Regions from separate parts of the Acidovorax facilis genome, predicted to be linked through region 3. Evidence: predicted binding sites of a transcription regulator. Region 3 holds the regulator's gene; each other region holds the start of a gene.
What was found. Region 3 encodes FNR, which switches genes on or off when oxygen is low (the NO sensors DNR and NnrR bind a similar motif). Its sites were predicted from a motif close to TTGATNNNNATCAA; they were not measured.

Region 1 (3,271 bases), 280 kb from region 3:
AACGCGGCGCCAATGATCCAGGCAAGGTCGGCCGAGAGAGCGGCGCCCGTGTAGCGGTATTGGGGCGAAAAATTGGCCGTGACCGTGCCCGAAGCCTGGCCATACGACAAGCCCAGCAGCACAAAACCCAGCAGCAGGAACATGGTGCTGCCCACCTCGCCCGAGTTGAGCAGCACGGGGGCCATGAAGCTGAACACGCCGATCAACACCGCCATGCCGCCCAGCAGCTTGCGGCGGCCCAGGTGGTCCGACAGCCAGCCAGACACCATGATGGCCCCCGCTGCCAGGAAGGCGCCTACGATCTGCACGCCCAGAATCTGGGTCACCGGCTGGTCCGAATACAGCGTGATCCAAGACAGCGGGAACACCGTGACCAGGTGGAACAGCGCAAAGCTGGCCAGCGCGGCAAAAGCACCCAGTACCACATTGCTGCCTTCGTCACGTATCACACGGCTCACAGGCACGGGCTGCAGTTCACGCTCTTGCAGCAGCTCGGCGTATGACTGCCCCACCACCAGGCGCAGGCGGGCAAACAGGGCCACCACGTTCACGGCAAAGGCCACGAAGAAGGGATAGCGCCAGCCCCAGGCCAGAAATTCCTGCACGCTGAGGCTGCTGTACAGATAGGCAAACAGACCCGCCGCCAGCACAAACCCGACAGGCGCGCCCAATTGCCCGATCATGGCAAACCAGCCCCGCCGTTCCTTGGGCGCCGACATGGCCAGCAGCGACGGCAGGCCGTCCCACGAACCGCCGAGCGCCAGACCCTGGCCAATGCGCAGGATCAGCAGCGCCACCACGGCAGTCAGGCCCGCGTCCTTGTAGCCCGGCAAGAACGCCATCCCCACCGTGCACACGCCCAGCAGGAACAGTGCAATGGTCAGCTTGGTGCCCCGGCCCCAGCGCCGCTGGATGGCCATGGAAATGGCCGTGCCCACCGGGCGCACGACAAAAGCGACCGCCAGCAGCGCAAACGCCATCAGCGTGCCATCCAGGCGCGAGAGGAATGGAAAGAGGAAGGACGGGAAGACGAGAACGCAGGCGATCCCGAAAACGAAGAAGTCGAAATACTCGGACGAGCGTCCGATGATCACGCCCACAGCAATTTCGCTGGGGGTCACGTCTTCATGCGTATCAGCCCGCGAGAGAGAGGCGGGGCTTTCTTCAAAGCCGGCCGCAGGGTAAGTGGCAGAGGCGGGGCTGCTCATGAACAGGGCTCCTTGTCGTTGTTTGGATAAGACATTCTGGTTCTACACGCAAGTTTGATCTGGGACAAGTGCGGTTTCACTATGCCGTGTGCAGGACAACACCGCAGGGGCCGGAAATGCACCAAAGTGGGGCGCATTACTTTGACCTTGGACAAAATGTCCAATGTACAAAAAAGCTAGCGCTATTACATTCGACGGCACTTCGTTATCCGCGTTTACCCTTAAACGCCTTGGTTGCGCCTGTCACATGTCCAAACTACCTTTACCTCGCGTGCCTGTCTGGCTCGCCGCCATGGCCGCTCTGGGCAGCCTGGCTGGCTGCAGCAAGGCGGTCGTCCTCAACCCCGCCGGCGACATCGCGGCCCAGCAAGGCCACATGGTCATCCAGGCCACGCTGCTGATGCTGATCATCATCGTTCCGGTGATTGCCCTCACCCTGTGGTTTGCCTGGAAGTACCGCCAGAACAACACTGCCAACACCGAGGCCGACTACGATCCCGACTGGCACCACTCCACCACGCTGGAGCTGGTGATCTGGACCGTGCCGCTCTTGATCGTCATCGCCCTCGGCGCCCTGACCTGGATCGGCACCCACAAGCTCGACCCCTACCGCCCGCTGGACCGCATCTCGGCCAGCAAACCGCTGGACGCCCAATCCACCCCCATGGAAGTGCAGGTGGTTGCCATGGACTGGAAGTGGCTGTTCTTCTACCCCGAACTGGGCATTGCCACCGTGAATGAACTGGCTGCGCCGGTGGACCGCCCCATTCTGTTCAAGCTCACGGCCACGTCCACGATGAACGCGTTCTACGTGCCGGACCTGGCCGGGATGATCTACGCGATGCCCGGCATGCAGACCGAGCTGAACGCCGTGATCAACCAGCCCGGCGTGTACAAGGGCATGTCCTCGCACTACAGCGGCTCCGGCTTCTCGGGCATGACGTTCAAGTTCCATGGCCTGAGCCAGGGCGACTTTGAGCAGTGGGTGGCCAAGAACAAGTCCGAAGGCAAGCCCCTCACGCGCCAGGCCTACCTGGATCTGGTCAAGCCCAGCGAGCGCGACCCCGTGCAGCGTTTCGCCAGCGTGGAAGACGGCCTGTACGACAAGGTGCTGAACCGCTGCGTCGAGGACGGCAAGATGTGCATGCACCACATGATGTCCATCGACGAGCGCGGTGGCGAGGCCTTCATGAAGGCCCAGGGCCTGAACCTGCCCCAGGACGTCTGCACCGTGGACAACGCCGCCCAGGTGGTGGCAGCACTCGAAGCGCGCCACGCCACGGTCTACGACCGCACCCTCTCCCGCCAATGATCTGCGCATAAGAGACTGACGAACATGTCCACCTCACCCGTTGTAACCGAACCGCATTGGGCCCTGGGCCGAATCACCTGGGACTCCATACCGATGGCGCACGAGCCCATCGTGCTGTGGACCTTCATCGCCACCCTGCTCGGTGGCCTGGCCGTGATGGCCGCCATCACCAAATTCAAGCTCTGGGGCACGCTCTGGCGTGACTGGATCTGCAGCATTGACCACAAGCGCATCGGCATCATGTACATGATCCTGGGCCTGGTGATGCTGCTGCGCGGCTTTGCCGACGCCGTGATGATGCGCCTGCAGCAGGCCATGGCCTTTGGCGACAACATGGGCTACCTGCCACCGCACCACTACGACCAGATCTTCACCGCCCACGGCGTGATCATGATCTTCTTCGTGGCGATGCCGCTGGTCACGGGCCTGATGAACTACCTGGTGCCGCTGCAGATTGGCGCGCGCGACGTGTCCTTCCCGTTCCTGAACAACTTCAGCTTCTGGATGACCACCGCCGGTGCCGTTCTGGTGATGGTGTCGCTGTTCCTGGGCGAGTTCTCCACCGCGGGCTGGCTGGCGCTCTCCAACCTGGGGGCGCAAAACCCGGGCGTGGGGCTCGATTACTACATCTGGGCGCTGCAGATCGCGGGGGTCGGCACAACGCTGTCAGGCATCAACCTGATCGTGACCATCATCAAGATGCGCGCCCCCGGCATGAACCTGATGCGCATGCCCGTCTTCACCTGGACGG
Region 2 (3,271 bases), 1.9 Mb from region 3:
AAGGATGCGGGCCGCAGTTTCTTCCTTGCGCACCCGAAGGCTGGCGGCGTGAGCCTGGGCTGTGGCCTGTCGCACCACTTTCAGTGGCTCGATACGGGCGCCAACCAGTGGCTCGATGCTGATCTGCCCGAGGTCATGGACCTGCGCCGCGAGCTGCTGCCGGTGCGCTGCCCGCGCACGCGCCATGCCACGGTGGACATCACGCAGCCTGGCTGGTGGCAGCGGCTGGGGCTGCCTAAGGAGGAAGGGGAAGGCGACGGTGCGGGCGTGCAGCCGGTGTTCATCGTCTGCGAAGGGGTGCTCATGTACCTGCAGCCCGCGCAGGTGCAGGCCGTGCTGCGCGAGTTTGCGCAGTGCGCGCCGGAAGGCTCGCGCCTGGTGATTGATGTCATGACACACCGTGCCGTGGGCCGCGCGGCGCAGCACGCCAGCGTGGGACCCACGGGGGCGGAGTTCCACTGGGGCGTGGGCAGCATGGACGAGCTGGCCGCCGCACACCCGCGCCTGGCGCTGCTGCGCCAGCAGAGCGTGTCGGAGTGTTATGGCTGGCCGGGTGTGGTGCTGGAAACGTTGTGGTGGCCGTGGCTGGGGGCGCCGCTGTATGGCATGGCGACTCTCGGCGTGGACGGCGCGTAAAGCTGCTCGCCGGTGGCTGCTTGGCAGCACGCTCCTAGGAGCGCGCCAGCTGCGCCCACACCGGCGTCTTGCCCGTCAGCTGCCCCACGATGGCGGCCTGCAGCGGCGGCAGCCGCCGCGCGCCCTGCAGCACCAGCTGCCGCAGCAGGCGCGGCACGGGGCGCGTGTCGGTATACAGCCGCACGATGGCATTGGTGCCCTCGTACATCGGCCATGCGTGGCGGTGGTGCGCCCGCGCATAGGTGGCCAGGGCTTCGCCATTGCCGATGTCGTGGCCCTGGCTGCGGGCCGCCACCACGGCGGCTGTCAGGCGTTCCACACCGGCCAGACCCAGGTTGTAGCCATGCGCCGTCACGGGGTGCATGCCCACAGCGGCGTCGCCCAGCAGCGCGCAGCGGTGGTCTGCAAAACGCTGTGCATACACGGCCACCAGCGGGTAGGCGTGGCGTTCGCCCTCCAGCTGCAAAGGCCCCAGGCGGTCGCCCAGCTGGGCCTGCACCGTAGCGGCGAAGGCCTGCGGGCTCTGGGCCATCAGCGCACCTGCGTCGGCAGTGCCCGCCGTGACCACCACCGAGCACAGCGCATGCCCCTCTTGGGGGTCATTGGGCAAGGGCAGCACCGCCAGCGTGCGTTCATAGCCAAAACACTCGTGCGCCACGCCGCCATGGGGTTGGGCATGGCGCATGCGGCAAACGATCACGGTGCGGCCAAAGTCCGTCATGCGTGCGCCAATGCCCAGCTGCCGCCGCGTGGCCGAGAAGCGACTGTCCGCCGCCACCAGCAGCGGGGCCTGCAGACGCTGTGGCGATGGCGCAGGGCCATCGCTGGGGGCAACGGCGGAAGCCTGGGGCAAGTACTCCAGCTCGGCATGGGTGGACTGCGTGGCCACGCGCACCACCTGGGCGCCGGTCACGATGCGGACACCCGGTGTGCGTGCCGCCACGGCATAGGCCGTGCGGCGCAGTGCGTGGTTGGGCACGATGAAGCCCAGAGCCTCCAGCCCCGTACCCTGGGTGCCCAGCTGCAGGGCGCTGCGCTGGCCCAGCGGGCCGTCGTGCACCTGCGCTTCGCGGATGGTGCCCACCTCGTGGGGCGCCAGGCCGGCCCAGGTGCCTAGCCGCTGTAGCGTGGCCACGCTGGGGTGGGTGAGCGCGATCTCGCGGCCATCGGGCGCGGGGTGGGCCAGCGTGGCCTCAGACTGCTGTTCGACCACGGTGGTGGTGAACCCGGCCTGCGCCAGGGAAATGGCCAGCGACAGGCCCGCAGGGCCCGCGCCGACGATGAGAACGTCGCTGTGTGAGGAGGAGGTCATGGCAAGAAGACCGGGCGAAGCAGCCCGGCATCCACCCTGCAACCGTGGGGTGGGGCTTGCCATTGTGGGCGGGCACTCCGCGCGGCGGTTTGCCCTGCATCAAGGCAGTGTGCCTGAATGCTATAAATTAAATAGCTAAAAAATGATACGGGATAAGCGCTAGGGCCTTAAAACATCAAAAATTATGGTGCGTTACGAGCGTGCCGGTTTGCGCGCGCCCTTGGCGGGCTTCTTGCGGGCGCCACCCGCTGGCTTGCCGCGCAGGTGCAGCCCCCAGGTGACCAGCACCCACAGGTACGCCGCCAGCACGCTGTAGGCCGCCATGGCGGCCAGCGACAGCGGTGGTGCGGCGATGGAGCGCGGGCTGGCCATGGTCTCCAGCAGCTGGCGTGTGCCCGTGCCCAGCACCGGCATGGCCGCGCTGCCCGAACGTGCCATGCGTGCCGCCATGAAGATGAAGAACTCCATCAGCAACGCACCGATGACCCAGCAGGCCAGCAGGGCCAGTAGCTGCGCAAACGCCCTGCGGTCGCCCTTGGCCAGGAAGTAGATGGCCGACACCAGCACCAGGGCGGGCAGCAGCAGGGCCAGGGCAGGCCAGGCGGACATGAGGAGATGCATCGGAAGAAGGTGGGGGCGGATCGGAGAGTGTGTCGGGCAGCGCCAGGGCTGCGGACTGCGAATGATAGAGGAGGCTCCCGGCACCCAGTGCCGCCCCAGGGCAGGGTCTGCCTGTACGGGGGCTATGGGTGCGTGTCGCCGCGCTGTCCCTGGCGGAAGGTGTTCGGTGTGCAGCCCAGCAGCGTGCGGAACGAGGCGATATACGCGGCGGGGCTCTCGAACTGCAGGGCGTGTGCGATGCCCTTGACCGGGCGGCCCGAGGCCAGCAGATCGAGCGAGGCAATGATGCGCGCACGCTGGCGCCAGGCGCGAAAGCTCAGGCCCGCTTCCGCCGTGAAGCGCCGGGTGAAGGTGCGGTCGGACATCGCGGCCTCGGCCGCGAGTTCGTGCAGCGAGAGCTGCCACTGGTGGGCCTGCAGCAACAGCGCGAGCGCGCGCCGCAGCCCTTCGCTGGCAGGCATCGGCAGGTGGGTGGGCAGGCAGGGCGTGTGCTGCAGCGTATGCAGCAGCAGGGACACCATCAACTGCCGCGTGGGGTGGTCGAACCCGCCGTTGAAGAGCCCCAGCACCAGCTGCTGGATCAGCGGCGACGCGATCACTGCGTGCACCTCGTCCCGGCGCGCAAACGATGCGCACTGCGCCACCAGCGCCGGCTGGCAGTACACCGTGCGCAGGTCGGTGGCGGAGAGGATTTCGATCGCA
Region 3 (3,271 bases):
GCACAAAGAACCAGCCCATGGCAGTGACCTCGACCCCATCGGGCCGCACCACCACAAGCCCCTGCTCGGCCATGGTTTCCAGTTGCGCCAGCTCGGCAGAGAAGTAGTGGCGAAAGTCGATCAACCACGCTTGCTCCATGGGCTCAAACAACAGCTCGCCTTGGCACATCAGGGCCATGATGACCGCGCGGCGCACGAGATCGTCGCGCGTCAGGGCCAACCCACGAACGACGGGCAGGCGCCCCTGATTCAGAAAATCGTAATACTCATCCAGGGTCTTGGCATTTTGGCTGTAGGTGGCTCCGACCCGGCCAATCGCAGACACCCCCAGGCCGATCAGGTCGCAATCAGGTTGCGTACTGTAGCCCTGGAAATTGCGGTGCAGACGCCCCTGGCGCTTGGCGACTGCCAATGCATCCTCAGGCAATGCAAAGTGGTCCATGCCCACATACACGTACCCTGCATCCATGAAGGCGTCCAGCGAGCGGGAGAGCATCGACACCTTGCCTGCAGCCGCTGGCAACTCGGCCGAAACAATACGGCGCTGAGGCTTGAAACGTTCTGGCAGATGGGCATACGCGTACAACGCGATACGGTCAGGCCGCAGCTGCGTAACCTGGGCCAGCGTGCGGTCAAACGACTCTGGCGTCTGACGAGGCAGGCCGTAGATCAAATCCACATTGATGGATTCAAAACCCAGCGAACGTGCGGACTCCACCAGCGAAAACACCTGCTCGGCAGGCTGTATGCGGTGAACGGCCTTTTGAACCTCGGGATCGAAATCCTGCACCCCAAAGCTCAGTCGGTTGAACCCCAGTTCCGCCAGAACTGCAAGGCGGTCCGCATTGACGGTGCGAGGGTCCACCTCAATCGAATACTCCCCGCCCGGCGCCAACGAAAAGCTGCGTTTGAGCATGCCCATCAGCTCCCGCAAGCCCTCGTCCGATAGAAAAGTGGGCGTGCCACCACCCAGGTGAAGCTGACTCACCACCTGCCCCGTGCCGCAGTGTGCTGTGTGCAAGTCAATCTCGCGGCTCAAATACCGCAAATACACCTCTGCCCGATCATGGTGTTTGGTGATGATCTTGTTGCATGCGCAGTAGTAACAAAGGGACTCGCAAAAGGGGATGTGCACGTACAAAGACAGCGGCAAGGCCTTCGTCATGGAGCCCAGCCTGCGCTGCTCCAAGGCAAGCGCGTAGTCGTCCTGCCCAAAGGCCTCGACGAAACGGTCAGCTGTTGGGTAAGAGGTATAACGGGGCCCTGGCACGTCGAAACGGCGCAGCAGCTCGGGCGAAACAGCGGTCATGGGCAAATTCCTTGCGTACACTTCGACTGTGCCGTAAGCTGCACTCCATGTCCTTGACCTGCATCAAGTGATGGGCCGGGACGAAGAGCGACAATTTGATGCACATCAGTCGCCCACCCGCACCCAAAGGCCCAGCCTGTTAGGCATATGGGGCGATATGCTCAAACCTTACCCAGCCTCTGTTCCTATGAACCCGCTCACCATCAAAGTCGCCTGCTCCAACTGCAACCTGCGCGAGCTGTGCATGCCGGTGGGGCTGAGCGAGGAACAGCTGCAACGCATTGACGAGGTCGTTGCCGTTCGCCGCAAGATCAAACGCGGTGGAACCCTTTTCCGCAACGGCGAATCCTTCACCTCGCTCTATGCCATTCGAACCGGCTTCTTCAAAACATGTGTAGCCACCGAAGACGGGCGTGACCAGGTCACGGGTTTTCAGATGGCAGGCGAGATCATCGGCCTTGATGGCATCGTGAATGACCACCACACCTGCGATGCAGTGGCCCTGGAAGACGCGGAAGTCTGCGTCATGCCGTTTGACCGCATCGAAGAGCTGTCCCGCGAAGTCACCGCCTTGCAGCACCATGTGCACAAGATCATGAGCCGCGAGATTGTCCGCGAGCATGGCGTGATGCTGCTCCTGGGCAGCATGCGCGCTGAGGAGCGCCTGGCCGCGTTCCTGCTCAACCTGGTTCAGCGCCTGCACGCCCGGGGGTTCTCGCAGTCCGAGCTCGTGCTGCGCATGACCCGCGAAGAGATCGGTAGCTACCTGGGCCTCAAGCTCGAAACCGTGAGCCGCACCTTCTCCAAGTTCGTGGAAGAAGGCATTGTCGAGGTCAAGCAGCGCCATGTGCGCATCCTGGAGACCGAGGCCCTCAAGCGCATCGTGAACAACCAGCAAGCCTGCCACTGAACCTGCTGTCGTCTGCCATCCTGGCAGTCTTTACCACATTGACCTTTGCCAATAGGTGGCACTACCGCTCAAGGGCACGATGATGTCTTGCGGCAGTCATCGGGACGCTCGCCTTCGGGAACCGGGCAACGGTTAAGTTCAAACGGTGACATGGCCAGCAGCGTGGTCAACGCGCTGGATGCCATCGTGATCATCCAGAACGCAAAAAAGGCCAGCGTGTACACGCCCTGCCGTGACAATGCCAACGGCTGCCCAAACCAGTGCAGGTCTTGCGGATCCACCATCGCAAAAACCAGCATTTCCATCACACCGGCCATCAAAAAAGCCGGCCAGGCAATCCACATCACGCGTTGCATCCACATTGGTTTGTCTCCTGGTAAGGCCGTGCAGGCATACTGCCCGGCCAGGTGGGTTCAGCGCGGCTGGTCCTGGACCGGGGTGGCAGCGTGGTTGCGGCCCTTCATGGCTGGCAACAGGCTTTTTTCTGGGGTGGCCAGTGTCTTGTTGATCTCGATGCCCTGGCGGTAATAATCTTCCGCGACCACAGGGTCGGGGCGCGATATCGCGAGCCACAGGGTCACAAACCCTGCAATGATCACGATCACGGGACCGGCGATGATCAGCCACACATGGCCAAACCTCCACCAGGGTGCAGCGGCAGAAGGGGCAGTGCCGAGGGCGGAACTGGATGGCATGGTGCTTACTCCTCAAAAATTATCTTGCTCAAAGCAAGACCCGCGAAGGTCTTGCACCGGGTCGCTCGCTGCGTTATCGCGGCACCAGAAACACGGATTTCTCGCTCACATGGGCGTCCGCGCCCAAGGCTTGCACATCGAACTGCACGGCATGTGATCCCGAAGGGGCTGATCCATACGGTATCTGCAGACGGACGGCCACCCACCGGGACTCCGCCGCACCGATGTCCACCTCGGCATCAGAAGCGACTTCCAGCCCTTCAAGGCCACGCACACTGATGCGATAGCGCTGGGGGCCTTCAGTGGCGTTCATGATCTGCAGGCGGTAGATGTTCTCCAGCTTTCCACCCGCCACGA

Region 1: cyoA (ubiquinol oxidase subunit II) is a predicted target of FNR. The motif match lies at 1,263-1,276, and genes of this name have one in related genera.
Region 2: ubiM (5-demethoxyubiquinol-8 5-hydroxylase UbiM) is a predicted target of FNR. The motif match lies at 2,038-2,051, and genes of this name have one in related genera.

The regions. Positions count from the first base shown of each region.
Region 1 covers NZ_CP192460.1:2,861,465-2,864,735, forward strand. Annotated here, with positions in the region: gene ACQ4MJ_RS13120 (MFS transporter) at 1-1,208, opposite strand, end outside; gene cyoA (ubiquinol oxidase subunit II) at 1,456-2,520, shown strand; gene cyoB (cytochrome o ubiquinol oxidase subunit I) at 2,545-3,271, shown strand, end outside.
Region 2 covers NZ_CP192460.1:4,492,872-4,496,142, reverse strand. Annotated here, with positions in the region: gene ACQ4MJ_RS20605 (class I SAM-dependent methyltransferase) at 1-636, shown strand, start outside; gene ubiM (5-demethoxyubiquinol-8 5-hydroxylase UbiM) at 671-1,948, opposite strand; gene ACQ4MJ_RS20595 (hypothetical protein) at 2,141-2,557, opposite strand; gene ACQ4MJ_RS20590 (AraC family transcriptional regulator) at 2,692-3,271, opposite strand, start outside.
Region 3 covers NZ_CP192460.1:2,582,658-2,585,928, forward strand. Annotated here, with positions in the region: gene hemN (oxygen-independent coproporphyrinogen III oxidase) at 1-1,309, opposite strand, end outside; gene fnr (fumarate/nitrate reduction transcriptional regulator Fnr) at 1,497-2,219, shown strand; gene ACQ4MJ_RS11690 (hypothetical protein) at 2,288-2,581, opposite strand; gene ACQ4MJ_RS11695 (FixH family protein) at 2,633-2,914, opposite strand; gene ccoG (cytochrome c oxidase accessory protein CcoG) at 2,988-3,271, opposite strand, start outside.